Regions from separate parts of the Pseudoalteromonas sp. APC 3893 genome, predicted to be linked through region 2. Evidence: riboswitches for the same ligand, from Rfam matches in the RefSeq annotation. Region 2 holds a riboswitch; the other holds the start of a gene.
What was found. Region 2 has a riboswitch for lysine ahead of dapA (4-hydroxy-tetrahydrodipicolinate synthase). Riboswitches for the same ligand answer to the same signal wherever they lie in the genome.
Positions count from the first base shown of each region.

Region 1: it holds a riboswitch for lysine, as region 2 does, so the genes downstream of both, lysC (lysine-sensitive aspartokinase 3) here and dapA (4-hydroxy-tetrahydrodipicolinate synthase) in region 2, are expected to answer to the same signal.

Region 1 is NZ_JASDCD010000001.1:491,171-506,646, forward strand. It holds gene QMA12_RS02245 (efflux RND transporter periplasmic adaptor subunit) at 1-26, opposite strand, end outside; gene QMA12_RS02250 (YkgJ family cysteine cluster protein) at 153-416, shown strand; gene QMA12_RS02255 (TonB-dependent receptor) at 485-2,332, opposite strand; gene QMA12_RS02260 (peptide-methionine (S)-S-oxide reductase) at 2,492-2,992, shown strand; gene QMA12_RS02265 (DUF4136 domain-containing protein) at 3,055-3,603, opposite strand; gene QMA12_RS02270 (ATPase) at 3,773-6,550, opposite strand; gene QMA12_RS02275 (hypothetical protein) at 6,550-7,095, opposite strand; gene QMA12_RS02280 (hypothetical protein) at 7,101-8,381, opposite strand; gene nhaD (sodium:proton antiporter NhaD) at 8,544-9,791, shown strand; lysine riboswitch at 9,906-10,077, shown strand; gene lysC (lysine-sensitive aspartokinase 3) at 10,153-11,553, shown strand; gene QMA12_RS02295 (4'-phosphopantetheinyl transferase superfamily protein) at 11,527-12,276, opposite strand; gene QMA12_RS02300 (sodium-dependent transporter) at 12,430-13,752, shown strand; gene QMA12_RS02305 (biotin/lipoyl-containing protein) at 13,834-14,238, shown strand; gene QMA12_RS02310 (zinc-ribbon domain containing protein) at 14,244-14,723, shown strand; gene QMA12_RS02315 (hypothetical protein) at 14,864-15,476, opposite strand, start outside.
Region 2 is NZ_JASDCD010000023.1:3,969-19,444, forward strand. It holds gene QMA12_RS18515 (hypothetical protein) at 1-4,165, opposite strand, end outside; gene QMA12_RS18520 (hypothetical protein) at 4,211-5,209, opposite strand; gene QMA12_RS18525 (autotransporter outer membrane beta-barrel domain-containing protein) at 5,209-6,153, opposite strand; gene QMA12_RS18530 (OmpA family protein) at 6,642-7,700, opposite strand; gene QMA12_RS18535 (protein adenylyltransferase SelO family protein) at 8,198-9,607, opposite strand; gene QMA12_RS18540 (DNA-3-methyladenine glycosylase I) at 9,625-10,329, opposite strand; lysine riboswitch at 10,516-10,709, shown strand; gene dapA (4-hydroxy-tetrahydrodipicolinate synthase) at 10,845-11,729, shown strand; gene QMA12_RS18550 (2,3,4,5-tetrahydropyridine-2,6-dicarboxylate N-succinyltransferase) at 11,745-12,485, shown strand; gene QMA12_RS18555 (PLP-dependent decarboxylase) at 12,485-13,690, shown strand; gene QMA12_RS18560 (succinylglutamate desuccinylase/aspartoacylase family protein) at 13,696-14,817, shown strand; gene QMA12_RS18565 (phospholipase A) at 15,050-15,476, shown strand, end outside.

The sequences.
Region 1 (15,476 bases), on a different contig from region 2:
AGAATTATTTGTTTTTTAGTAGCCACAGGGCTTTCCTCATAATTGGGTGACAGGGTAAGCATAATGAATAAAGTATTTACAAGTCGTATGAAGATGTAACAAAGCATTACATAAGTAACAAAGTGTCAGTAATAGGTAATTAAGGGGTGAAAATGAATACACAACCAATGGCGTGTAGGCTAGGCTGCGGAGCGTGTTGTATAGCACCGAGTATTAGCTCTCCAATCCCTGGCATGCCTCAGGGTAAAAAAGCCGGTGAGCGTTGCATTCAGTTAGATAACAATAACTTATGTAAATTGTTTGGTGATGAAAGTCGCCCAAAAGTATGTAGTGATTTTAGTGCGGCTATTGACGTGTGCGGTACGACTAATGCCCAAGCGTTACAATTAATAACTGAATTAGAGCAAATGACCTAGGTTTTTACTGCTATTTGGTTATAAAAAAACCGCGTTTTTAACGCGGTTTTTGACATATATTTTTTATCTTACCAACTATAAGTCGCACTTAAAGTATATTGTTCACCGCGACCTGGTGTACCAGGGATTTCTTCAAACGATTCACCCCATAAATTATCAGCAGCAAGTGTTATAAATAAGTTATCAAACCCTGTCGGTGTGACTTTTAAGGTTAAGTGGGTAAAAAGCGCTGAGTCATCGCCACTGCGTAATGCATTTTCATGCTGCTTACGCCATTCATTATCAACACGAAACTCTAACATGTCAGTAGGCGTCCACACTGCACCGAGTGTTATACGATGATCAGGAAAGTTAAGTGCATAAAAACTGGCATCAATTTCTTCTGCGCCATATGTTTCTGATTTATGCAGGTAAGTATAACTTGTTATTAATTCAACAGTATCGAATTGTTTAGTTGCTAAAATTTCGATGCCAGACGTATCAATATCTACTGGGTTTGCAGCACGGGCATACACAGAGTCAAAGCTGTAAGTCCAGTCTGTTAAGTTGTCATCTTGTCGATAGAACAAGGCAGAATTTAATTGCCAAGTTTGCTGTTCAAGTAACAAACCGAGCTCTAGATTTTGTGTGGTTTCGCGTTCTAAATTATAGTTACTTCTAAATAACCCACCTGACTCACTGCCGCCAATCGCCGTGTAACCTGCCACTTGGCTTGCTTGCGCAAACGATAAATAAACAGTGCGTTCTGTTCCATCAGTATTTACTGTGTTCCAGTTTATATCACCCATTAACGAAAGCTCAGAGTCATCTCTATTGGTATCATCATAGGTAGCACCTAAACGAACGGTCAGTAACTGATTGTTCGCAATAGCTGTTTGATATTCAGGTAACACACTGAGTTTATAATAATTACGCGAGGTAAAGTTATTTTCAAGGGTGGTTGATTCTATTGAGTCTTCAATAAATTGAGCCGAGTAGTTTAAAGCAAAGGATTTATTTTGAGCATGACGTCCTGAAAAACCAATCGATTTAACTTCGGTTTCATGAAAAGCTTCAAAGGCGCTAGGGTTTTCACGAGTATATATATAATGATCGTTATTCTTACGATAATAAGCAGATATTTCAAATGAACTATCAGCGGCATAGTTTTGCTGATGATTAACCAAAAACAGTTCAGTGTCTAAGTCTTCGGTTTCATTTACACCAAAAGGGGTGTACATATTTGGCCAGCCAAAAAACTTTTGCTGTGAGCCATAAAAAATATCAGTTTGTGATTGCGGGCCAGTTAATTGTACTCGTCCTGAGGCGCGACTAAAGTCATGATCGCCATACTCTATTGTTCCGTCACTTTGTGAGTGCGAATATTCACCTTGAAAGCCTAACTGCCAATCGTTCATCCCTTCAAGAGGAGTACTAATGCCAGCATTGACACTTTGTAGATTAAAGTCGTTATTACCAACGCCTAAAGAGGCACTGCCGCCGGTGTTGATTGGTGTCCACCCAAAAGCAACCGTTCCTACTGAGCTATTCATGCCATTAAACGCATTATCAACCCCAGTAAAAATTTTAGCACCACTGAGCATTTGTGGGGCAATAGGGATTTCAGCAAAGTAGTGCCCCGATTGTGGATCGAATAAAGTGACGCTACCAACACTAAAACCAGTATTTTCAAAAATACCGCCACGTATTGTGACATCGGCTTGTGCTTCTGCCATATTACGTGATTGTAAATCAACACGTGGGTCATATTCTAAGTTTGACACTGGTGCATCAAATGTACCCACTGGGAGTTGATTTGCAGTGGCAGAGGAGTGCACTGTTATTTGTTCAATATCATCGGTATTATCTGAGGCCAGAGTGAGTGCTGAAAAATTACATAAGATGGCTGGTATTGCTAGGTGTACAGTTTTGATCACGTTAAAATCTCTTTGCGCTTTTAATTATAGTGGTGTGATTATTTGTTGTTATCATATTTATTACGTTGTTAGTACGCATTTTAAATAGAGCGCTATTGTATCTTAATGAGAGAAAATTGCATTTGATAATCATTCATGTCTATCACATAGGTTTAATATATGAACACATTACATAACACCAATTTAGAAACCGTTTATTTTGCTGGCGGCTGCTTATGGGGCGTACAAGAGTTTATTAAGCATTTACCTGGTGTCGTGGGTACAGAAGCTGGTCGTGCGAATGGCACTAGTAATAATACAACTGATGAATATGACGGCTATGCTGAATGTGTGAGAGTGGTTTTTGATGCCGCTAAAGTTGAGCTCAACAGTTTAATAGAATACTTTTTTGAAATTATCGACCCTTACAGTATAAACAAGCAAGGCGATGATATTGGTCCGAAGTACCGCACAGCTATTTATAGTAAACAGCAAACACACCTAACTATAGCCCGAGATTATATCAACCAACGTGATGATGCCGTTAAAGTCGTAGTAGAAGTGCAACCATTAATAAACTACGTTGCAAGCGATCCCGAGCATCAAGACCGCTTAACTAACTTCCCCGATGATTACTGCCATATACCGCATGATCTTTTGTATAAGTATAAAATGGATTAAATTTGTTCAGATACAAAAAAGCTCACTAAAAAGTGAGCTTTTTAAAAATTAATTATAGCAGTTTATTGTGCAAGCTTTTCTGGTGGAAAACCACTTAGAATAGTCGCAACAGCTTGTTGAACAGCTTTGTTACGCTGTTCAGGCGTTTGTTTTTTCTGTAAGCGACCTTCACGAGCACCGCGCCAAACAAGCTGATTAGAGGCACGATCAACAACATCAATAACTAAAGTACCTACATCATATTCATGGGTTGTTGTTTGTGTGTTATAACCCATACCCCAGTAATTCCAACGTGCGCCATAGCCTACCTTAAATGTATCAACATCAACTTTAGTATCAACAGAGGCATGATAGTTAATTAATACATCTGCTGAGGCTTCGTCGGCAGGTGTCATACCGTGTGCTTGTAATTGTGTATTTACCGCTTCACGCACACGTTTTTCCATCAATGGGCTGATTTGATAATTATCCGCGTTAGCCAAAGTCGCTTGTGGAAACCAAGCAAACGTTTTGTAGTTACCAAAGTCCACAGATTTGTCGTAATCAATATCAGGGGTTTTTGCACAGGCTGCAAGTAGTAATACAGCAGCTGCAATTAATATATTTTTCATGGAGTTTGCTCCTTGGCAAATTTAATGACTATTCGTTGGATAACATAACATAGAATGAATTCAAGGAAATGTTATTTTTTGCCTGTAATTTGTGTAAACAATACGTACTAATCAGTTTAGTCGTCCTTGACTGAATGATATATTAATTTATAGAAACGTCGCTCTGGTCTTATTCATGCTCCACTTCTATCCAATCTTTTTCGTCTACCCAGTTTTGCGCACCATCTTTTACTGAGCGAATAGGCACTATGTAGTCACAGCTTACTTGTGGTTTAACTGAAGCAAAAATTGGCACGAAGCCAAAACTTAAGGCGGTTTCAATAATTGCCTTTTGGTTTTGTGGGTCAATATCGGCCGCTTCATCGATATAAATAGGTATACGGTATAGGTTTTGTTCTTGGTCGCTTAGTAGGTAACGGATAAACAGCATGCCGCATAACAGTTTAATGGTTATACGAGTACCATTTGAGCCTGCTGAATCAATTTTATCAAAGTGTTCAGTCTCACCTGCGCGATTGACCACTTCAAAGCGAATATCAAATAAGTCGGTTAGGGTTAAACCTGCTTTATCAGAAGCCAGTTGAATCAAGTGATCTTTTGCCTCGTTCACTGCGCTTTCGCTGTAAGGTTCTTGGCTTAGTAAATCAAGCGTGTCGCCTTGCTCAAACTGATTGGAAGTACTGATAATGGTATCAATACTATCAACCAACATTTTGCGCGGTATTACGTTAATTTTAAACGCTTGTAGGTTTGAAATACGGTGCTGACTTATACCTTTATTAAAGCTATTCATTTCACGGCGCAAGCGGTCTAAGTCTTCACGCAGGCCTTTAATGGTTGCCGCAACTTCGGTCAGTGCAACACGAGCTTGGCGCTCAACTGCATCACGTTCGTTATCAATATTATGAAATGCACTGATCAGTTTTTGGTATTTAGTAAACTCATCGTTTTCATTATCAAATTTAGTAATACCTGCATTATAAATATGCAAATAGGTATTACGTACGTTGATATCAAAATTACGTAGCTCTTGGCAGTCTTTATTAAAGTGATGCACTAAATCGCTCAAATTATCAAAGTCGATTTGAATATCAATCATATAAGGGGTGACTTTACCACTGTATAAATCAAGGGTATGGTCGATTCGCTCAGATTTAACTTGGCGCAGGCGATCAGCTTGGCGTGATATCAGCTCCTTTTTAGATTTAATAATTGAGCGTCTATCCGCAATTGAACCGCTATTTTTTTGAATATCTTGCAAATAGTCATCAACCTGATCGCGCTCGGCGACTAACTGCTCTTTTAGCATGGCTTGAGCGTCAATTGACTGCAACATCACCTCATATTGCTCAAAGCGTTTTAGTGCACTTTCGCAGCTCATTAGCTCATCGTATAGGGCATCTTTTTCTTTTTGTTTATCAGCCACATTTGCAGCTACTTCGCGCTGCTGTTTAAATTCTTTTAATGAATTTTCAAGGGCGCTTAGCTGCGCTGTAAGTTGCTCTTTATTTTCACCTGTTTGCATTTGCACAACAGAGAGCTTTTTCAATTTAATGGTCGCGCCGGGTAGGGTAAGTACGCCGCCTTTTACGTTATCAGATAACTGCGTTAAAAACTCTCCAAAGGCATCTTCATCGCTAATATCAATATCGCCACTGCTGGTGGTCGCAAACGAGAGAATATCAGGATTTAATATACGTGAAATTTCTTCCACTTCTTTGAGCGATAAATCCTCACGCATTCGGGTGAACAAATTAAATTCAAGGTTTTTAAGTTGCAGTTTTAAACTTTTAATTTGCTTTTGAGTTTCGCTGATACGGTAATCAAGCGTATGTAAACTTTGCCCTTGGGCACTATTTATTGAATGCGACAGTGACTCATAATCTTGTTTTAACTGACTAAGGCTCACTTTTAGCGTTGCCATATTAACCAGTTCAAACTCTGCTTTTAGTGCATTAAAGTCTAAAAACCATTGTTCAATCTGGGTTTGTTTACGCTCAATATCTCTTGATTGCTGAACGTAGAGTTGCTGCTTTTGTTCAAACTCATGTTTTTCGTGCTCAATGTCCTCAAGGGCAACAGTAAGCTCGCTAAGTTGCGCCTCTTGGTACGTATCAAAGTCTATTAGCGCTTGGTCAATTTTAGGGGCGTAAGCGGCCAATTTTCCTTTGAGAACGGTTTGATTTTCAAGCATTGACTCAAGGGCGCTGATTGGCTCTTGCATTGACTCAAGGGCTTTTAATTCACGTTTAGCGCGATTTACTTTATCAAATGAGCGGCGCCATACTTCATAAAAGTCGACTTTTGAGTTAGACATATGACGCTCAAACACCCGCAGCATAAAACGTTTAACATCGGCAGCGCCAAGCTTGTGTAAGTTTAAGATCCGGCGGAATATTTCTTTATAAATCGCCGAATCTTGCACATTATTAAGCGGGATCATTTTTAAATTAATGTCGCCATCAAACGGCGTTGCGCCGCCTGTTAGTAAAGCGTTTAGCTCTTGGGCTTTGAGTTCAATCGGGTTAAAGCCTTGCTCTTTTAAGTGATTAAACAGCTTGGTGAACTTAATAATGGTTTTGCCCTGAGTGTATTGCTCAAGCTCCAGTTTGCCTTGATAACAAAAAAACTGATGGGCGTAACCGGCAATTTTCCCAAGACCCGCAACACCGATGACCACAGGGCCTTGCGGTAAGTTTGCTTCTAGTAAAATGTAAGATTGATCTGATGAGAAATAAAACTTACGGGTTTCATCTAGATCATGACCGTCCCATTCGGTAAGGCGTAAATCATTGATAAGTGGAAACTGCAGAGCATTAATAACCGAACTTTTACCGGTATTATTTGGCGCGCAAATAGAGCTACTTTTATCAAGCGGGATCACACATTTGGCATAACCGGCGGTGTTTAATAATGCCAGCTTACTGAGGCCGTATAGGTTTTTCATTATTCGTCCTCTCCAATATAGGTTTCTTCATTTACTTCCATTAATGCATCGATGTAGCGGTAAATTGGGGCTTGTAGCATAAAACCGCCTTCAACTTCACGGGCAAGGCCTAAGCGAATCATACGTAAGTACACATCTTTACGTAAATCTGAGCCTGAAAAAATCTCGAGCTGATCAAACAAGTGTTTGTTCATTTGCACTAAGGTTTGCATCAACTCTAAATCGTTTACTTCATCAAATAGTGCACGCATCGGGTCTTTACCCGTATTAGCGTAGTGTTCAATTAATATGTAAACAGTGAGTGCAATGGCACGGGAGATTTTGCCCATGTTTGGCGTGCTTTCGTCGCTGGCAAAATAATAAAAGCCGCGGCTATCGTGTTGTAAGTCATGGCCGAGTGAACTAAATAGCGCGCTGTATTGCTCAATGTGTTGATCAAGCTCTTGCCACATTAAGGTGTCTTGTTCACTAATGTGATAACCCGTTACCAGTTTTTTATTGATGGCTTGTAGGTGGGTTAATTCATGTAAATTAATTTGTGTCATAGAGGTTACTCATTCCCTGTTTGGTTATGCTTGGGATCAACAGGCTTTGTATTAAATGGAAAGAGTGAAAAGTGTTGTCCGGCGATTTTAACCCGCATTTTTTCATCGCTTTGACTGATTTCAATATCAGTATCGCTAACGAGTTTTTGATATAAAAACAGCATTTCGTCGGCTTCGAGTTCTGGGTAACTTTCTCCAAGAAAAGTTAATAGAGGCTCTGGCTTTTTACGTTTAGCATTAAAACGCTTTTTAAAGCTGGTTTTAACATTGTTATAATCTGGAATATTCGGTGTCACATATGCTGGCACATCTTGTTGGTCAGGCAATTCATATTCACTGTGTTCAAATTCCACTAAGCCAGCCATATAAGCCACCATGTGGCGTTGTTGACCCAGTGAAAAGCGCTGAGCATCTGATACAAAATGCGGTTGCACACTGCTTAGCATGTTGTCTACGCCATTTTTACGAATCAAACCAAGTACTTTCGCTGCTTGGCGGGTGATCATATTATTACGACGCAGCTCTTCGCGCAGAGGCATAAGCATATCGGCACTTTTACGTAAGCTCTCGCGTCCAACAAGGTGCATTTCCAAAATACGCGTACGCAATTGTTCAAGCATACGTTTATCTTGATACGCTTTACCGGAGCGCTCTATATGCACTATTTGCGTACTTATCTGTTCTTCAATAGTGCTAAAGCAAGCATGAAAGTCACCACGAATATCAACCATTTCGAGCATGGGTTCGATGTATTCGTCAAAGGCTTCAATGACTGCTTTGTAGCGTTTTTGCAACGATTGCACCGCGTTATTGGCTTTTGCTTGCTCCACAATATTTAAAATCGCGTTTTCGTTATGAGCAAACAGCTTCATTATTTTACGTACCCGGTCATCCATAATGCGACTAAAGCGGCGTAATTCATCGTAGTCTTCAATTTCACCAGCATTGGCTAAGCGGTTGCCTAAGCGTGCTAAATCTTCAACTAAAACACTGATTTCTTGCGCAAGCCCCAAATGTTCTTCTTGCAATAAAAAGGTTGCAAAATCAGCAATAGCACGGTTAATCTCAAGCTGAGACGATTTTGCTAATGGAATAATAATATCTTGATTTAAAAGTCGGTTGGTTTCTTTGTAAATACGCTCGTTTGACCAAGTTGGTTGTTTTTGTTTGATCGCATTTTGTACGTCTTTTAAGCTAAAATCAGCCATTTTAAATCGTTTAAATAATAGTTCTAGCATTCCCCAGTGCTCGGTTAGGGTATTTAGTAACTTTTTAGCTGGGATCATAACGCTCCAGTAAATCTCTTTTTAGGCTGTATCAGCGATTAGTAATAAAATAGGTAATTGGCAATAGTTTTACAAAGCCTTTGGTGCTAGACTGCGCGCCGTGTCACATAAGTGACATCAAGAATGCAATTTTTACATTTTTCTAAAGGTTGTTCAAATACCATGGTAACGTCAATTATCCTAACCCTGATAACGCTGGCATTTGTGCTCATCGTTATAGAGGATATTATCCATGTAAACAAGGCCAAAACTACGCTTTTCTTTGGCACTTTATGCTGGATTATCTTATTTATCTCGCCGCTTAACGGGCAAAGCCCCGAAAATATACAACATCAACTTGATCACAATATTTTAGAGATTGCCACACTATGGTTGTTTTTAATGGCTGCAATGACTTTTGTTGCCTATTTGAACTCCAAAGGTTTTATCCAAAATATTGTGCACAGAGTGATGCCAAGTGCCATTAGCGAACGTAAGCTGATGTTTTTAATTGGTGGCTTTTCCTTCTTATTTTCGTCGATATCAGACAACATTACCGCTACGCTTATCTCACTTGCAGTCGTGATGTCGTTAAAACTCGATCCGAAAAAGCTCATTAAATACGCTACGCTAATCGTTTTTAGTGTGAACTCTGGTGGGGTGTCACTCATAACCGGTGATGTAACTACCTTGATGATTTTCCTCGATGGTAAAGTCAGCATAGCAAACTTGCTATTGCTTATTGTGCCAGCACTTTCAAGTGTTGCACTGTTGGCAATTATGCTGTCGTTTGGCTTAAATGGTGCTGTTGAGTTTACCAAACAAGAAGAGCGTCGCATTGAAAAAACCGATATCACTATCGCGGTTATTTTCTTATCAACCATTATGGCTACATTAATGCTTAGTGTACTTTACCATGTACCGCCGTTGTTGACCTTTTTGTTTGGTTTGTCACTGATGTTTTTAACTGCACAGTTTTTAATGCGCAAAAAAGACGTAAACAAAAAAATCATCGATTACATTCGCGAAATAGAATACGACACTTTGCTATTTTTTGTTGGTGTGCTGTTACTCGTTGGTGCATTAAAAGAAGTGGGTATGCTTAGTAAGTTCACTAACTTATATGAGCTAATGCCTGCGCAATATGCAAATTACCTCATGGGTATTCTATCAGCTGCGGTTGATAACGTGCCGCTAACAGCTGCATTGTTAAAAGCCGATATCATAATGAGCCCGCAGCAGTGGCTGTCGTTTACCTATGCCACGGGTGTGGGTGGGTCTATGCTTATTATAGGTTCGGCCGCGGGTATTATTGCCATGAGTAAAGTAAAAGCGCTGACCTTTATGAGCTATTTACGTATGTCGGTTTATTTATTAATTGCTTATACGGTAGGTTATGTTGGCTCTTATGTTGCCGGGAGTTTTATTTAATCGTACGAGATTTAATAAAACAACTTGACAGCTAGACGTCTAAACGATAACTTTCAAAGCCCGCTTTATAGCGGGCTTTGTTATTTTAGCCACTAATTTAAAGTAGTTAATCTAACATTCAGAAGAGGTGCGATATTTAGGTACTTAATGTGAAGCGACGTTTGCTTTTGATCATTAAGGAGGGAAATACTCGCCGAGAAGAACAACTGACGTCACAGTGGTTTTTCGGTTTATGGGGCTGAATCCTCAAAACTGTCACCAATTTAGGTGGAGAGCTTCTGGCAGTGGACTTTTCTTATCAAGCACCCCCTTGCCAAGTTCTTCTTGTATTATCGTGGTTAATGCCACAACAGGAGACGACATGAATACCCAAGTAGTTACAAATAACACGCAACAATTAAGCAATGCAAAATCAGATTACGTTGTCGCTAAATTTGGTGGTACAAGCGTAGCTAATTTTGACGCAATGAGCCGTTGTAGCGAAATTATTGTAGCTGATAACACAGTGCGCGTTGTAGCTGTGAGTGCCAGCGCCGGTGTAACAAACCACCTCGTTGCTTTATGCCAAAAAGACTTAACTGTACCAGAGCGCAGCGAACACATTAATGGTGTGATTGCTATTCAAGACGCCATTTTAAATGAACTGTCGCTTGATGCTGATTTAGCCCATGGTTTTGATGAAACAATTAAAGCGTTTAAATCGCTTGCCAGCGAAACACTTAAATCTAAGCAACAACATGATGAATTATTAAGCTTTGGTGAGCGTTTATCGTCGTATTTATTTACCCAAGTATTACGCCTAAATGGTTTAGATGCGGTGCGTTTTGATGTACGCCAAGTATTAAAAACTGATAGCCAGTTCTCAAAAGCAACGCCAGATGTAGAAGCGACTGCAATGGCGGCAAAAGCGCATTTAATTCCATTACTAAAAGAACATGTTGTCGTTACCCAAGGTTTTATTGGTAGTGATGTCCATGGGCAAACAACTACCCTTGGCCGTGGTGGTTCAGATTACAGCGCGGCATTACTAGCAGAGGCTGTCAACGCAAAAAGTGTACACATTTGGACAGACGTTGTGGGTATTTTTAGCACCGATCCGCGTTTGTGCGTAAAAGCCACACCTATTGCCCGTTTAAGCTTTGATGAAGCAGCAGAAATGGCCACCTTTGGCGCAAAGGTATTGCACCCAGCAACAATTTTACCAGCCAGTAGAAGCCACATTAGTGTGTTTGTAGGTTCAAGCCGAGAGCCTGAGCGTGGTGGTACGTGGATCGAACGTGAAAAATCTCAAGTGCCAGGTATTCGTGCTGTTACGCAACGTAAAAACCAAATTTTGTTAACCCTAAAAAGTCCTGAAATGCTTTTAGCCAGTGGTTTCTTAGCGCGCGTATTTACTATATTGAGTGAGTTTAATATCTCAGTTGATTTAGTGACAACCTCTGAAATCAGTGTGGCAATTACGCTAGATAATGCACCGAATGCGTCTCGCCCTGAGCTTGATCAAGATTGTTTAGATAAACTTGCTGAATTTTGCCATGTATCGGTTGAAAATAACCTAACGCTGGTGGCGCTCATTGGCTCTGAAATTCAGCTGCGTCAACAAGAAGTAAACTTAATGAATGTGCTTAGCGATTTTAACATTCGTTTAATTTGTCACGGTGCGAGCAAACACAATTTATGCTTTTTAGTTGAACAAGCTGAATCAGATTTAGTTGTTCAAGCTATTCATAGCCGTTTACTTGAGCTCGAAAGCGCTGCTTAATTGCTGTAAGTCAGTGATATAAAAGCACTGCCAGTCAGTGCTTTTTTTATTGACGATAGATATGTCAAAGCCTTCAAATACCGTGCTTTTAGCATTTAAATTAGCCGTTGCGAGCTCGGTGAAAACATGTGGACTGAGCAGCTGAGCAATAGGTCGGCTAGTCGCTTTGGCTAGTGCTTCTTTTAAGGTCCAAATCCTAAAAAAACGCTGGGCAGCACATTGCTCGGTTTGGGTAATTAAGTCGACCTCTTGTTGATGATAAAAATGCTTAGCCAGTTTTTCAAACGGGCGTTTTAAGCTTACCTTCTCTATATCAAATCCAAACTCGACCCGCTCAATATTGAGCGCCGCACCCACAAAACCGTTTGAATGAGATAAACAACTACTCAAAACGGTATTGGTGTTTTTTATATGCAATAAGAGTTTGCTGCTTTGCTCGTCAAATTCAGAGCTTATGTGATGAGCGGGTGTATTGGCAAATTCAGTAAAACAGTGTTTAACTAAAATCTTAAGCAGTAAACGTGTGGCGAGATACTCTTGTTTTGCTTTACCGCTTTTTCTACGTTCAATAACAGCTTGCTCAAATGGGCTGAGTAAATTATCTAATGCGAAATCAGCAAAGTTAATAGACTCTGCGTTTAACAATAAAACGCTTTGTGCATTAATCTCAGAGGTATTAAATGGGTTTACAGTCAGGTACTGATCAAAGTATTGGTTAAGCATAAAGTCCAGGTGGCTAGCAGTGAAAATATAAAAGCTGGGTATAAAGTGTGCATTTACTAATGGTCTGTGCCAGCATTGACAAATTTATTACTCAGTCGCTGTGAAATATGGTTTAATTCACAATAATGAAAAATAATAACAGATAGTAGATGTATGGCACAATTGCGTGATGGTTTTCAAAGCCGCCTTGGTTTTGTTTTAGCGGCTTCTGGTGCTGCGGTTGGTTTAGGTAATATTTGGGGCTTTCCTACACAAGCGGCGAATCACGGCGGTGGTGCGTTCTTACTGGTTTATTTTATTGTTATATTTCTTTTGGCTGTGCCTGCTTTATACACCGAGCTGTATTTAGGGCACCAAGCACAAGCGAATCCGGTTAAAGCACTTAAAAATGCGTGGCAAGATCAAGCACCCAAAGTGGGTGCGGTTGCGGGCTATTTAGGCTTAGCAGGCGCTATAGTGATGCTAAGTTTTTACTCGATTGTAGCAGGGTGGATGCTGGCCTATGCATTGGAACCCATAACCACCTTTTTCGGTTTTACAGATATAAGTAATTTTTTACAAACAGATTCAATGGCGCGAAATTTTGTATTTACGCCGCTGATGCTCATCTTGACTGCCAGCATTATTTTAAAAGGGGTTAAATCGGGTATTGAAACTTGGTCTCGTCGTTTGATGCCAATGTTGTTAGTTTTACTAGTGGGTTTAATTGCTTACATTGCCACCCTCGATGGCGCAAGTGAAGGGTTTGCAGCTTACTTAGTGCCTAATTTTAGCCATATATTTGACCCAAACTTAATAATAGCAGCCATGGGGCAGGCATTCTTTTCATTGTCGCTCGGTGTCGGCTGTATGATGATTTACGGCTCGTATTTACAACCAGATGCTAACTTACCGCGCTTAACTGCATCGGTGGCATTGCTTGATACTGGCGTAGCGTTTTTAGCTGGTTTGTTGATTATTCCTGCTATTTATGTGGCGCAACACAACGGTGTACAAGTTTTTAGTGACGGTAAACTCATTGGTGAAGGCCAACTTATTTTTGCAATTTTACCAGAGCTATTTAATACCATGGGTGAAATAGGCTTAGTGGTAGGCTTACTGTTTTTTGTTTTGATGTCTATAGCATCATTAACCTCAACCATTTCATCGACCGAAATCCCCGTAGCATTTTTAGTTGAAAACCATCAAGTAGAACGTAAATCAGCGACCTTTATTGTGAGTCTCACCGTGCTTGCAGCCTCTTCATTAATCATCTTTAATTTTGATTGGTTATTTGGCTTAGTGATCATGGTACTTACCCAGTATCAATTACCATTAATGGGGCTATTTTACTTTATTACGGTAGGTTGGTTGTGGCGCCGTGGTAACCAACTGCACCAAGCAAGCAGTGGCTTTAAGTTTTGGTTTGCTCAGTATATCCGCTTTGTGTGCCCAATATTAATGACCGCCGTGTTTGCTAATGTAGCGTTTGGTTAATAGTTTAGCCGTCAGCCGTCAGCCGTCAGCCGTCAGCCGTCAGCCGTCAGTTTTGAGGGTTAGTACATCCAAGGAGGGATTATGAACAGAGAAGTTAAAATACCGGTTTTGCCTGGCTCGGTAGCAACAGCAAATATTACTAATCTTTATGTTAAAAAAGGTCAGCTAGTTTATGCTGGTGATGTGTTATTTGATGTTGAAACAGACAAAGTTGTGTTAGAAGTGATGGCAGACTGTAATGGCATTATTGAGAATTTAACGATTACCAATGGCGATGCCGTTACTGGCGAGCAAGTTGTCATGACTATAAAACAGCTTGCCGACAGCGAATTGCCAGCACGACCAACTGTTGAACAGCCTCAACCACGAGTAAGCGACTCAGAAGAAAATGCTATTGTTTCTCCTTGGTTAAGTAAGCTAAATAAAAGTTTCATTATTGCGCTAGCAGTAGGGGCTTTAGCTATCCTTTTTGTGCTTGGAAAATAGCTAATATGAGCAATTATGTGAACCACCCAAGGTATGGCAATGAGCCAATCATTTCTGGAAACAGCTATACAAAACAAGAAATCGATAATGCCTATTGGCGCTATAAAAGTGTTCGCTACTTTCCAGAAACGGCAATCCCCGCAGCAACCGAAAAACAAAGTTACAGTGTATATCCAAGGCAACTCTACATTGATATAGCAGAGCAATGTGTCGATTGTCACAGAGCTTTTATATTTTTTGCCAAAGAGCAGCAATACTGGTTTGAACAATTAAAATTTTGGATTGATGCACATGCTATCAAGTGTTTTGAATGTAGAAAGAAAACCCGTGCAATAAACCGGCTGCAAATTAGCTATGCAAACTTAATCATTAAACAGCATAGAACGCCAGAGGAAATCCAATTGCTCAAGTCTACAGCGCAACAACTGTTTGATTTAGGTGTGATCAACAAGGTAAATAAACTAAACGCTATTCGTAAAATATGAGTGGGCATAATCAGGGAGCTTATGTGATTGAGTCTAGTGGTCAAAGATGTGCCAAAAGCGGATCTTCACTCCTGTAATAAGCGTGGTTTTGTAGTGAAGACGAAGCCACATTGAAAAAGCCGTCGCCTTGCCTGCGATTGTTATGTGGTGGAGCCACCTTCTAATTTACACATTTGAGATTCTTGTTGAAGTTTTTTAACATAGTCATTTAAGGACTTATTAAATTTTGGAATATTTTCAGCTACAAAATCCCAATTAAAGCTAAGCAAAGCACTATTCCAGCCTACTATATAAACAAGCCCATCTTCATTAGGAAGTTTATCGCCATGCGTCATATTAAAGCTCACTTGATCAAAATGAGCGCCCTGCTGATCCCTATATGCTTTGGCATTTTCTACAAACTCATCAAAACGTTCCTTAATTTCACCAGAAAATGCATCTGCAATAAGCTCATCAAGGATGGGTTGCCAGAACGCTTTATAATTTCTAGAAATTACACCTGTTTTCCCATAACCTACGTTAAAGATAGTGCAGAATTTAATGATTATTTCTTCGGTAATTAGCTCATCAATCAGGTGAACATCATGAATATCTGGAAACAACGAGCCATGTTTATTTTCAAAGTTGTCTAATGCTTCTCCCTCAAGTCGCAGACCTGTTTTTAACCTTTCTCGCTCTGTGTCGTATAACTCAGTAATGTTCTGCGGTCTTCCTGTGCTACAGAAACGAACAACTCGTAGCCTTAGTTCCAAA
Region 2 (15,476 bases):
TCTCACACGACTCAGTGATTGGGCCAACTTCATAGTAATTAGCTGAGTGCCAAGTCCCTTCACAACCCTCTATTGAATCCACCTCATAACCCGTATCTGGGTATAAATTTATTCCGCGGCTTTCACCATCTGACAAAGTAAAGCTAGATTCACTAACAGTACCATTACCTATTGTATTTATATCTACAGTAAAACTTGGTTTATCAAACGATAAGTAGACTCTATCCTCTTCTAAACAGCTATTACCTTTTTGATACTTACAGAAAGTAACATTACGGCGATCGTTATCGATTAATTCAATAACAGTATCTTGACCTTCAAGTATTAACTCTAACTTACCGTCAACTAGCTCAACATTAACAGGCTCAGCATCATCAAGTTGGAAAGTATAATATTGTTTATCTTGGGCTTCATCGTAATCACCATAAGTAACAAACCAGCGGGCAATGCCATTGCTATCATTTTGATAAAGGCCAATATAATCTAAATCATACTCATAAAATTGATCGACCTCTGTTGAAGGGCTGTAATCATGGATATATAGGTGTGCTGTAGTGCCTTCATTAAAGGAACCATCGCTTAAGGTGCGCTCTATAAAATAACGCTGACCATCAACAGCAACTAAGGTATAGATAAATTCTCCCTCTAGAGTGCAGCTATCTAAAGTGACATCACACCAATCAACTCTTTGTGAACGACCATCAACATACTCGGTATATAGATCACGCTTTAAATGACCATCTTCAAACCCTCTTTGGTAAGCGCTTGTACTAAAGGTAAAGAAAATTTCTCCGTCATCGTAAACTTGCATTTCTGACCAATGAGTATCAATGCCATGACCATCTCTAAATTGGTGGCGACCAACAAAATTATCTGCCGTAATAGCTTGCTCGTTACGGCGTACCATGATGCCCGAGTCAGTATAATGCTCACCATCAAATATACCTTGAGTAACCACCTGATAACCGACGTTTAGATCTTTAGTGATATAAAGTGACTCTGTTCCGCCATCCTCAGGGAAGTTAAGCACCATAGTGTTATCACTAACTTGCCAAGTAAAGCTCTCATCAGATAAATCGCTGATATTGTGGGATACACCAGTACCGTCGTCACTAAAAGTTACTTTATAAACGGTATCTTCACCTACCAGGTCAACAGACCACTCACCAACGATGTCATCAGCTATAATAGATAAACGCTGGTCTAGCGCTGTTTTGTTCACTTCATATGAACTTGTGTATTCGTCAACAAGCACATCATCTTGGAATTGCTCAATGTCTCGCTCTAATTCAAACCAATTACTGCCTTTCTCAGGGAGTGGAGTTACAGTCAGTTTTGTTGCAATATCCTTAGTCACAACATTCATTCCTGTGCTATTAGAGTAGCTTTCGTATTCTTGTAAAACAAAATCACTTAAAGGAGTAATCTCTATAACCCCCTCAGCACTTTGACTCCACGTTATATCAACTTTACCGTTGTAAGTTAAAGAGCCTGTATTATCTTCAAGTAACTCTACTGTATAAGCACTTGCATAATAAAAATCTTGGTTACTAAGTATAAAGGTTCCTACTGTTTCTTGTTGCTCTTTAAAGTTCGCAGTAATTTCACAATCTACATTGCTAGCAAACGCGATATAATGATTTCCTTCAATATAACCTTCACAGCCTTCGATGGTATCTAATACATAACCGTCTGCTGGGGTTATTTCAAAACCAACATTTTGATACCAAAATGAATTTTGAGAGTTAGGTGAGAGCTCACCGTTGCCGCTTGAGTTGGTAGTAAGCGTTACTTTAGGACGTTTAGGTAAATAAGTTATTTGAGATGCTTCATTACATTCACTTCCTTGTTGGTAGTGACAAATAACAATCTCATTCTCATCAGCTGAAACAAGTTCAACATACCAAGTGATGCCGTCAACTTCATAGCTCAAGACTCCATCGGAAAAAGTTAAGCCTGTAAATCTCTCTCCATTTAGGTCTAAAGTGTATCCTTCACCCATAGGGTACAAGAAGTCAGTTCCGCCATTCTCTCTATATAACTCAGTTCTTTGATTCAGCAACTCTTCTGTAAATTCAGTATAGACAAGACTTTTACTATATTTATACACTAAAATACCTGCATTGCTCGATGTAGCCTTGCCTTCTAAATCAAACTCCTTGAATGTTCTTAAAACATAGTAATGGTCATCTTTTACATTTAAGAACTCATGACTCATTTGCTGATATAAGTAGCAGCTATCATCAAGACCAGCACAGCTAGTAACTGCATTATCATTATAAACATATAGATTTCGAGTGAATTCATCGTCACTAATCTCACCTTGGTATCGGGTATACCCAAGTCCAATCATAACAGTGCCATCTGCATGGACATTCATGTCAAATGACTGTGATGTACCAATATAGCCATGCCAACGACCAACTAAGTCTTCATTTGTTAATGAGACTGGCTCTTTTTTAATTAATAGGCCTGCCGTAGTGTTAGCTGCTTCATCTGAGTTTGCATCTAGAGTGACTAATTGATAGCCCCCTTTTAGTGCTTTAGTAAACCAAAAGTCAGTGACCCCAACTTCCCCATCATTGTCATACGTAACTGACAACTTAGTGCCTGATAGTGACCAAGTAAACGGTTCATTATTATCAGTGACTACTTCACCAGTCCCATCGCTATTAAAAATAATAGTTTCAGCGTCGTCTGCATGAAAGCCTGAATTCACGGTATCTAAAGCCCAAGTTCCGATTAAATCACCCTCAGCCAGTGCTAGTGTTTTTGCCTTATTAATTAAGTTTGACGTATAAATGTAAGGCTCTTCTGGCGTCAGTGTTTCTTCACCTGTTACAGTGTTAACTGTTTTACGTGATGTAGTCTCTGTAATATCAAGGGTTCTAAATACATCATTTTCAGCTAGAACTTCAAAACTCAAGGTATTGAGTAAAATGGTATTACTCGTATTTTCCTCAGTATTTGTGTATTCACTATTTACTACAGGGTCTACGAAACTTAACTTAATAACACCATCTACACTTTCCCAAGTTAATTCACTTTGTGTAATCGAATTAAAAGTACCGCTGTTATCTTCATTTAATAGCAAATGATAAGCACGGCTGTTGTGATAGCGAGGAGAATTAATAATGTAATCACCCACTAGTGAGGTTTTAGAACCTGTTACTAAGTCATCATCTTGCTTGATTTCTTCTTTGGTTTTTTCGATGATTTCAGGGTCTTTTTCATTGACTTCATCTTCAAATTTTTGTGCAACAGCTTCATCTGTAACCAACTCTAGAGTACTGTTAACACCTTCAGGTAATTGGTAATCTGGGTTATCTACAACAATTTTGATCAATGTCGCTAATTGAATTTTTTCATCGGCATCAACGTTCAGCAGTGCAGCATCAAGCTCTTCTTCATTACTTGGTTCAACACCGCCACGAGTTAACAATGCATATTCAGCCGTAGTAACATTAGTAATGTTTACGCCAAAGTTATCCGTGCTATCAAGCGTATTATCTTCACCAGCTTGCGCTAAAAGCTTTTCAACCGAGCTTAATTGAGAAACAAATTCAACACCAGGATTTGAAGCATCTAAACCTTTGGCCTTAACTCTTACCAACTTTTTGCTTGATGATTCATCTATATCTAGCAATACATTGTAACGTCCATTTGCATCCGCTTGAGTAGGAAAAGACTCATCACCAACAACAATTTCAAGCATTGCATTGGCAATAGGTTCATCGGTAACCAGGCCTGTAATAGTGACATTCGACACTTTGCGCTTAATAACTATTTCTTGTGTTTTTGAAGCCGTAGCACCTTTGTCATCGGTTACTGTAACAGTAAAGTTAACTGTTATATCTTCTGTTATATCAGGGGAAGTAAATGTCGCATTGGCCGCTGACAGGCTATCACTTGTCAACTCGATTCCAGCATCATGACTCCAGCTATAAGATGCAATGCTACCATCGTTATCAGTTGCATTAGCTGTGAGTGTAAATGCTTCTTGCTCTATCGCTTCAGTGGGAGCGACTAAACTAATAGTTGGACTTTGATTTGTTGGATCGACTGGTGTTGTCCCACCACTGTCATCACCACCGCCTCCACAGCCAGTTAAAAGTAGTGCACTCGTAAATAAAGCAATGCGTAGTTTGCTGTTGCAAAAATCCATTCTATTCCCCTCTTAAATGGATAAAGTTCTGTATGTATTTCATTGTTACAACTTTTCTTTGACCTTGTTCAATTGTTCTGAAAACGTTAAATTTCTTAAATCTCCTAATCCTACTTTCTCTGTAAGTTCAGCTAATTCGTTTTCAAATTTAAGCAGCTCATTCTCAATTTCTTTATCATCTAACGCTGTTTTTAAGTTTGTATACTCACTATACAAACTATTAATACGAGCAATCTGGTGCGCGACAAGATCGGCTTTTAGCTTTATACCATCGTATTCACGGTAATTTTGCTGTGCATAAACTTGTCCTTGTTCTAAATGTATTTTTACATCACGGTAAACAGCAGGAAAGACGCTAGCTTTATCTGAATTAGCTAATTTATAAATTTTGTGAATATGCTCAGAGAAATAAAACTGCACTACGGCATCTTTTTCTAATGCTGTTAGCTGATCTAAAAGCTGAGGTACATACTGCTCTACTTGTGCTTCTTTACCATCTATAAGTAACTGTTTTAGTTCTTGGTGTTGCTCATCCAATGTAGAATAACGTTTTTCAAAATGAATCTTTGCGTCAATTTGAGTCAATACAGCAAACTCTTCTCTAACAGGCTTAAGCACTGCTGTAATGCGCTCTTTTGAAACTGTAGCCCCTTCAACCAAGATAATAACTTGCTGACTTTGTTCCATAATTTCATCTGCTACTGTATCTGATGAAAACAATGACGCACTATCAAGGGCGTGACCTGGCGATAGTCTTAATTCAGCAAATTCACTTTCAAGCACTTGCCATACATCTTTAGCCTCATATACTTTTTCTGTGTCGAAGTCAGCGAGCGCTTCCGAATCTATTAAATTATATGCTGTAAGAGCTTCTTGAAAAGCTTGTTCAGCCTTCTCATAAGCTAACTGTACTTGCTCTGGTGTTGCTTCATCACCAGTAAGCCCTGAGGTAATACTACCTAAATCTTTTTGTACTGATTCAATGGTTTTACAGCCCGTTAAACTCACACTTGCTATAATTGTTGCTAGCAATATTTTTTTCATTAGTAGCTCCATTGCATACCAAGTGTATAAGCGATGTTAGTGTACTCAACTTCAGGTACTCTCAAGCGCTGTCCATTTTCTAAATTTTCAGTTACCACATCTCTAGTTTTATAATTTGCGTCTATACCCGCAACAACTGCAACATGCTGAAGCACCTGGTAGCGCATACCCGCTCTTGCAAATACCCCCCAACCGTTAAAACTATCAGTCAGTGTCGTAGTTTCAAACTGAGTATTCTGGATTTGCGAATACATCGGCGAGCTTACTTCTCCTTCAATGTACCAACTATATTTGTTGAAGCTATCTTGTAATCGGCTATCATAGCGAGCACCTAAACTTAGCAATATGCCCATTTGATCTTCTGAGACTGAAATAACAGGGCTTAAATTTGAGGTATAGTTTTGCTGTTCACCAGTATGCCCACCATCCATGCCAGGTAATGTATAACGAGCAGGGTTGTCAGGATCATCGGAGATTGCAATTAATGCTTGGTCAAATGCATCTGCGCCCGGCTGCACAAAAGAAAAGTTTGAACGAGTGAAACTTGAAGTAAAGAATCTAACACCGGCGGTAAACTGAACTGCTTGACTGAAATTATACGCAGCTTTTGCACCGACTTCGGTCGAACGAATTTTAAACGCATTTTCTTGTACAGCGCCAAACTCCTCCATGCTCCAAGTCTCAGTTTCAATTTCAGGGATAAAAGTACTAGCTGAGTCAATATAATAACCCCAGTCGTCATTTAGGCCACTATAAGAAATCTGACGAATAGTTGTATTAGTTACATCAATAGACTGACTTAGCTGACCAAAACCAGCAACATCCCCTAAGGTTTCACTATAGCCAACACTTTCGAAACCAATTCGGATTTCACTGAATGAGGGGTTAGGGGTTGCATACACTGATGCACTAAATAGGACTGCTGTTAGTAAAGGTAGTTTCATTATGACGCCTTCTCACTGCTATAAAGTCACCTTAATAGGAAAGAGTGAGATGCTCACCGCACCTTCCATGGTAACAAAAAATAACATATATTAATTTTATATGTGAAAGAGTTTAGACGATCAGAAGTCATCGTCAAGCGAAAATGAATGAAAACTTAATAAACCCCACATAAAGCGGGTTTTTGCAATAATTTGATGCTAAAAAGAAACTAGGCGGCTTGTTGAATAATGATACTATCGGCCTTTTGAGTGTATATGTTGGCATGCGATGGAATTTTAAATATCGATACGTATCTGCCGCTGTCGCATTGATTTTATCTACATACTCTTGATATTTTGCTGGCGTAGGTATTTTATTGCAGCTCTTTTGAAACTATTATAATAACTATAAATAGCAGTAAGCTACATAAAATCAATGTGTATGAACTTTATTCTTTTCAGGCATAAAAAAACCCAGCATATGCTGGGTTTTAACATTTTACTGTATATTAACGCTTTACTTTTACACGTTCAATAACAGTTACATGTGCTTCAACACGACGGTTTTCAGCATGAGCTGAAGCCGTGTTAGCTTCATTTTTAAGACGCTCTTCACCTAAACCAACAGTGATGATGCGCTCTTTATCAATACCGTCTTCGATTAAACGAGCTGCAACAGCGTCAGCACGCTTTTTCGATAACCATTTATTGTAATCAGCTTTACCTACAGATGAAGTATGACCTTCAAGAAGTACTTCAGTACCTGGGTGCTCATTTAAGAAAGCAACTGCTTTATCAATATCATCTAAATATTTTTCAGATACTTTTGAAGTATTGTTAGGGAAAGTAATTAGTAAGCTCTTAGTTACTTCACGATCTTCGTATAATGTACAGCCAGTACCATCTACAGCATCAGTCATAGGTGTGTTAGCACATTGATCGTCAGCATCAGGGATGTTGTCATTATCGCTATCAGTCGGAGCTACTGCAACAGGTACTACTGCTGCTGTTGGCGCCGCTTCAACCGGTGCTGATGAACCTTGCTTACCAAAAATGTAGCTAAGACCTAATTTACCAGCAACATCGGTGTAACCACGATCAAGACCTTGGTATAAAGCTGCTTCAGCGTTAAACGCGAAGTTGTCTGTGAAATAATGCTGGTAACCAGCACCTACATTAGCGAATGTAAGATTTTCAGAAACATCTAATTGTTTAAGACCAAAAAGACCATAAAAAGGACCGCCATTAATATGGTAAAGACCATCAATACCTAAACGGTCTCCGTCCATGCTGGTTGCAGTCATAGCTGGATCTGAACTCGAAATATCAAAATCCATATCAGCGTATTCTAAACGTGCGCTCCAGTAATCGTTGAAACGGTAACCTAACTCAGCACCCCAACCTGTTGAATCATCAACATTCATGCCATTAGTACCACGGATATTTTCCCATGATGCGTCGTAATAGTCGCCAAATGCACCGATAAAGAAGCCTTCTTTTTCGGCTGCAAAACTTGAAGCGCTAGTTGCAGCTAGTGCTATAGCAATAGTAAGTGATTTTAATTTCATTGTTTCCTTCCCATTTTCACAATTAAATTGTAGCTAAGTGACCCTAGCTTAATAAGTTTGACCAGAGTACAAAATCATTTGTTAATCATTACTTAACGAAAACACTTAAATTGTATTTTTATCAATTAAAGCAGTTTTAATAATAAATCGCAGATTTAGTATAGACTAGATAAAAAACTTTATCTAACCAGCATAGTAATTGCATATTGTAATTACTATGAGTAAAAAAGTAGTTACATAGAGTATTAGCGATTTATCGACTAAGTAATGCAAATTTTAAAGTCCATGAGGGCATTATATTGGTTAATTTTAAATCAACAAGTAGAAACCGTATTTATTTTTCAAAAAAATTAATAAATAACAGTCATTAACTAGCCCGCAGTAAAAAAACATCATCAAAACTCATGAGAGTTGCTGCTTTTTATAGCAATGTCTCCTATTCCCTGCTGTGAATCAAAAAATAATTAAAAGCAAGTTAACAGCCAGCTATGACAAAATTAAGTACCGCAAAAAGTTTTGTAAAGCGCATCGTCTTTAGCTTCTGTATACCAGGTTTCTTTGATTTGCGCTTGATACGGTTTTTGCAACACCTTTAAATACTCTCTCAGAGTAGCGCTTTGGCCTGATTGTACAAAGTCATTTAAGATATTTTCTATAATATGATTGCGCGGGATCAATTTAGGATTGTTTTTACGCATAACTTCATAACTGCTCCTATTGGTGCGCTGCAACCATAACTTCGACCATTGAGTTAAGGTTATTGGTATTTCAGCATTATCTTGTAGTGATTCAGTTAATACATCAAAGGTATTGGTGTAATCAAGCTTATGGTCTTTTAATAAAGCCAATAACTGCGCCACCAGCTCACTATCTGAATCCTGATTTCCATCAAGGCCCAATTTTTCTGCCCACATCTGAGTAAACGCGTAGTTAAATTGCTCAGCGAAGCTATTAATTAAAGGGCTTAATAAAGCAATTGCCTGTTCATCATCTTCGTTGATTAACGGCATTAAACTCTCAGCTAGTCGCGCGCAATTCCAGTTTGCAATATTAGGCTGATTGCCAAAGGCATAACGGCCTTGGCGGTCAATGGAGCTAAACACAGTCTCAAAATCGAAATGATTCATCATCGCACACGGGCCATAATCAATAGTCTCACCGCTAATAAGAGTGTTATCAGTATTCATTACACCGTGAATAAACCCCACCCGCATCCAGCTGATCACAAGTGCGATTTGTTTTTTTATTACTTCACTTAAGAAAGCTAAATAACGCTCAGGGCCTGCGCTTTGTATATAAGGATAGTGTCGCTCAATCGCCAGATCTGCTAAGGCTTTTAAACCTGCAACATCACCTTGCGTGGCTAAGTATTGAAATGAACCAACACGAATGTGGCTTGATGCAACACGAGTCACAATTGCGCCACGTTGTGGTGGTTGCCTGTACACGGTTTCGCCCGTTGCGACGACCGCTAAACATCGGGTTGTCGGTACACCCAATGCGTGCATTGCTTCACTCATTATATATTCACGTATTGCGGGGCCAATAGCGCAACGGCCATCACCACCACGAGAAAACGGTGTTGCGCCAGAGCCTTTAAGTTGAATATCCCAAAGTAGTCCTTGTTGATCTGCAACAGCCCCAAGTAAATGCGCGCGCCCATCACCTAAGCGGGGTGAAAAGTGACCAAATTGATGGCCGGAATAGCCCAGTGCAACAGGCGCTATATTTGGTATGAGTTGGTTTCCACTAAACACGCCAGCTTGTTGTTCAGAGGCAATATCAATACTCAATTGTTTAGCCACAGCGTCGTTAAATAACAGTAGCGAAGGTGCGCCTACTGGGCTTGGTCTATCGGCTATAGCAAACTGCTCTGCGATGTCGGTATAGCGTGATACTAATTTCATGAAATTACCTTTCGCCGCTATTGCGGTTCAATTGTTTGAATACCCACACGATTATCACCCACACTGTAGGCTACAATTAAGCTTAGCTCCTGCAAACTTAAGCCACTTTGTTTGTGCAGTTCATTAAAAAAAGCTTGTGCGGCGGTGAGGGATTTTTTAGTTTGTAAGCCACCGTCTATAATTTTATGCGCGCGTAAGTAACTTTCTACGTCGCGAGAAAGTAAAAACGTATCTTTACCTAAAGTGCGTAATGCATAAGGCCCTGTATTACCACCTAAACGTGCGCCATGCTTTTTTAAATACGCCCATAAACCAATGATGTCGCCTGTAGGCCAATTGGCAATAAACGCACTAAAGCTCCCGTGCTCTTTAGCGACTTCATGGATCATATACGTGTTTTCAGGAATCGTTTGTACTTTTTTAAAGTTACGAATAATACGTTCATCACTGGCTTTTTGTTCCAACATATCAGGTGGCATCATCAGTAGCTTTTCTACATTAAAATCCCAAAACACTTCTCTAAAGCCTGCCCACTTACTATTAATAACAGACCAATAAAAGCCACTTTGAAAAACCTTGCGGGTAAACTCTTCAAGCCAAGCATCATCGGGCAACTTTTTAAGCTGTGCCTGTGAAAGTGGCGCATGCAGCAATTGCGCTAACATCGCTTTACCGCCTTTTCGCTGTGCTGCTCGTTGATAAATATCCTGAAACTTTTCCATTGATTAACTACCCTTGCTTTGTCTATTTGCTAGTGTACGAAAAAAGCAGGTAATACGTAACCTTTCACCAACAAAGATCAATACATACTGAGATAGTTAGCCTTGACACCTAGACGGCTAAAATGCTTTAATCACCGCCATTACCCCTATTTAAGGTGTGAGTTTTATAATTTAGAACCCACACTATGGGCTAGAAGAGGTGCGTTATTCAGGTAACGTATGTGAGGAGCACACACTCCAATGATCATACGTGAGGGGAATTAACGCCGAGAAGTAACACTTTTTGTGAAGGGTTATTTCGGGCGACTGGGTTGAATCCCAGCGACTGTCACCAACAACAGCAACGCTGTTGATAAGTTTGGTGGAGAGCTTCTGGTCTTAGTATAATAAGGCCTGTGTGCCTTATTATTTAAGCCCATTCGCTCTTCGAATTTTAATGTTCGAATGATGTTAATGCGGCGTATTTTTAATTCTCCCTCATTTTACTCATCGAACACCTGATAAGTTCGTTGCAGATGAAAAACAACTTTAATTTAAACGACTACCCGTTATGGACCGCACTCGTCACGCCTTTTACTGATGCAGGCGAAGTCGATTATGCTGTACTTGAACAGCTGGTTGCACAACAGCAAGCCGCTAATAATGGTATTTTATTACTTGGCAGTACGGGCGAAGGCCTAGCACTTAGCTTGAAAGAACAACAAGCCATTGTTGAGCATGTATGTCAGTTAAAACCTAGCGTGCCATTAATGGTTGCCGTTGGCGGTATGAACCTAGCACAACAAATTGCGTGGGTAGAGTACTGTAATCAACTGCCTATTCACGGTTATTTACTAGGCTCACCACTGTATGCTAAACCGGGTGTTGTGGGTCAAACTCACTGGTTTGAAAGTCTACTTAACGCAAGTAATCACCCCTGCATGCTTTATAACGTACCTGGGCGCAGCGCAGTAGATATTCCACCCGCGGTTATTAGTAATTTGAAAGATCATAAAAATTTATGGGCGCTTAAAGAAGCCAGTGGCGACATTGCTAAGTTTGAAGGTTTTAGAACTGCCTCGCCAGAGTTAGCAATATTCAGTGGCGATGATGCCCTTATGCCTTATTTTTCTCAAGCAGGAGCAAAAGGTTTAGTTTCTGTAGCAGCTAATGCATGGCCAGAACAAACCCATGAGTTTGTTAAACGCAGCCTCAGTGGTCAGCACCCAAATTTATTTGCCGATTGGTCACAAGCAATCCAAAGCTTGTTTGCCGTAGCGAACCCTATTCCCGTAAAAGTTTTGATGCATCTACAAGGGAGACTAAACAGCCCGCATTTGCGTCCACCATTAACTCACTTAGAGTTAACTCAAACAGATTGCATTAACAATGCAAATAACACCATTTTATCTTGGCATTAAATACAGGTTTTTATAATGAGCTGGTTAGAACTATTAAATAATTTAGAATCAGGCGCCGTTCGCGCTGCAACACAAGACGACAATGGCCAATGGCACGCTAACGTTGAAGTAAAACAAGGTATTTTAGAAGCGTTCAAAAACGGCACTAACACCGAGTTTTCAGGTGGTTTTGTTGATAAGCATAACTTGGCACCGCAAGAGTTTACTGCCGAAAACGGCGTTCGTATGGTACCAGGTGGCTCAAGTGTTCGCCGTGGTGCTCACGTAGCTCAAGGCACGATTATCATGCCACCAGCGTACGTAAACATTGGTGCTTTTATTGACGAAGGGACTATGGTTGATAGCCACGCCCTTGTGGGTTCGTGTGCACAAGTTGGTAAAAACGTGCATTTAAGTGCTGCTGTGCAATTAGGTGGCGTACTTGAGCCTATTGGTGCAAGCCCTGTTGTGGTAGAAGACGATGCATTCATCGGCGCTGGCTGCGTAATCGTTGAAGGGGTTGTAGTTAAAAAAGGTGCTGTACTTGCACCAGGCGTACGTTTGTCAGCCACTATCCCTGTGTATGACTGCGTTAACGAGCGTCAACTTGATAAAGGTGAGCCAATTCCTGAATATGCCATTGTAATTCCAGGCTCTCGTCCGGCTTCTAACGAGTGGGCACGTGAGCAAGGTCTAAGCATGTCATGCGCGTTAATTGTAAAATACCGTGATGAACAAAGTGATGCGTCATTACTGTTAGAAGAGGTTTTACGTTAATGACCTTTTTGAGCACGCCAGTTAAAACCGCCATTGATGAGTTATCAACAAAGCTCGATACCCCATTTTTTGTCTACGACCTTGATTCACTCAATGCACACCTTAAGCGTTTAGTGGCACAAACCGAAGTGAAACTTTGGTATGCGGTTAAAGCCAACCCCCTATCTAAAGTGATACAAAGCTTAGATGGTGCTGGTTTTAACTTTGATGTGGCAAGTAAAGGCGAACTTGAGCAAGTGCTTGCTCAAGGCATTAACAGCGAGCGCGTGCTCAACACCGGGCCTGCTAAAAGCCCAAAACAAATTAAACATTTTATTGAGCGAGGCGTACGTATTTTTGTCGCCGAAAGTCTCAATCAAGTGCGTTGGCTCAATGAGCAAGCAATTGCAAAACAGTGCCAACTACAAGTGTTATTGCGTGTGCAATTACGTTGGCCTGAAGGTGAAAAAAATCCACTAGGGGGCGACAGCCTTACACCATTTGGCTTAGGCTGCGATGAATGGCAAGCACTTAACACGAGTGATTACTCTGCACTGAACTTTGACGGCCTGCATATTTTTCAATGGGGCAATATGCTTAGTAGCGATAAACTCGCACAGCTTTGGTCACAAATGGTCGCGCCACTGCAACAACTTGCTAGTGATTTAGGTATTCTTTTAAAAGTGCTCGATTTAGGCGGTGGTTTAGGTATTCCTTATACACTTGATGCACCTACCCTAAGATGGGATGCGTTAATAACAGCTCTTGCAAAAATCAAACGTGATGCTGGCGTAGAAGAGTTATGGATGGAACTTGGCCGTTATGCAGTCGGCGAATGTGGTCATTATGCAACTCCTGTTGTCGAGTGCAAATTAAACTACGGACAACAACAAGTTATTCTTAGTGGTGGCATTAATCATTTATTGCGCCCAGCGGTTACGAGCCAAGATTTCCCTGTGCAATTACTCCGTGACTCAACGGCTGAAAACCAAGCGATGAGTTTATATGGGCCATTGTGTACAGCATTGGATTGTTTAGGTGAGCATCAATTACCCAATGATTTAAACGAGCAGGACTGGCTCGCGTTTAGTCAATGCGGTGCTTATGGTTTTACTGAAAGTATGCCGTACTTTTTATGCCATGAATTAGCTGCTGAATATGTTTTACAAAATGGTGAATTAAGCTGTATTCGTCAAGCAGAAGATGCCAGCCACTACTTAAGGTAATTGAGATGAGTAATACAACACCAATCAGCCAAGAAAACATCGTCGTAGGTGAAGTTGCAAATGGCTTACCGCTAACAATTCCTGTGTACCGTTTAAAAGGCGATGGCACCGGGCCAAGCGTGTATGTTCAAGCAAATATGCATGGCGCTGAAGTACAAGGCAACGCGGTCATTTATCAATTGCTCGAACAATTAAAGCAACTTAACTTAAAAGGCGATATCACTTTAGTGCCCTACGCCAATCCCATTGGTTGTAATCAAAAGTCAGGGGAGTTTACCCTTGGCCGCTTTGATCCCATTACTGGCACTAACTGGAACCGCATGTATCATTGTAACAGTGAACTGGCGGCTAAGTTTGCAGAGCAATACAGTGATGCCGATGATCAAACATTAAAAGCTGCTTTCAAAGCGGCTCTTATAGACAACGTTGAACAACAGTTATCAGGTCCTGCTTATCGCTTAACTACCGGTAAACGTATTGCACTTAATTTACAAAAGCTCGCACACCAAGCTGATATTGTGCTGGACTTACACACAGGCCCGATTTCTAGCCAGCATTTATACTGCCCTGACTACGCCAAACAAAGCGCTAGCTATTTTAATATTCCTCATGTACTGCTTATTCCAAATGATTTTGATGGCGCAATGGATGAAGCCAGCTTTTGCCCTTGGTGGCAATTAACTGAACAGTTAGCAAAGCAAGGCCGTGAATTTAACGTGCAAGTAGAAGCGTTTACTGTTGAGCTGGGTAGCCAAGAAAAAATCGATTTAAGCGCAGCACTAGATGACGCCAATAGTATTTTAAGCTACTTAAACTATAAGCACGTTTTTGTTGATGCCCCATTCCAACCAAAACAAATGAAACGCTACGGCTGTAACTTAGATGACTACTTTGCTTACTATGCCCCTATGGGCGGTATGGTCGAATATATTGCCCCTCTGGGCGGCCATATTAAAGCTGGTGACCCGATTGCTAAAGTACTGCGAATGGAGTGCTACCTCAGTGAGCAGCCATTACAAACTCTAACACTTGATTGCGATGCAATCGCAATTTTGCACTTTGCCTCAGCAAGTGTGAATCAAGGTACTGAACTCTACAAATTCTTCACTAACGTATTTGAGCTTTAAATTATTTTAGAGCTCACTCCTTCTCATTGCGTGAGAGTAATATAAGCACAAAGTGCTAATATTGCATTGAATAAGCGGCTAAGGCCGCTTTTTCTCTATAAATATGATCAAAGCCAATAAATCTGTCGTACCATTAGGGGTATTCTCTTATTAGTTAAGTAAAAGTTCACAGTTACTAAGCTATAAAACTCTGTATACTTTTTTAACATATACGTTTCTCAAAGGAATAATAATGACTTGGCGCAACGGGATCTTACTAACGACTTTGTTATCAACAAGTGTGTTAGCACAACAAGCTGACACTGAAAAGGCAAATGAGCAAAACAGCGACATTGAATTAGTTAAACAATGTATTTTGAATGAAGCCATTGCCGGCGATGGTGAACAAACGCTAGCTCAGCTACGCGAAAAGTGTTCTGCACTTGATGAAAGCAAACAAATTACAGCACTCGATAAGCGCAAAGCGCGTGAAGAAGTTAGCCAAAAAAACCGTAATGTAATTACTCCACACAAGCGTAATTACATATTGCCTTTATCTTATGTGTCAAATCCTAATGTTCGTCCATTTGATGGTCTAAACGAACTAGTTCAAGAAAGTGATGGTGAACCACTTGATAACCTTGAAGCAAAATACCAATTATCAATTAAAGTTCCTATTT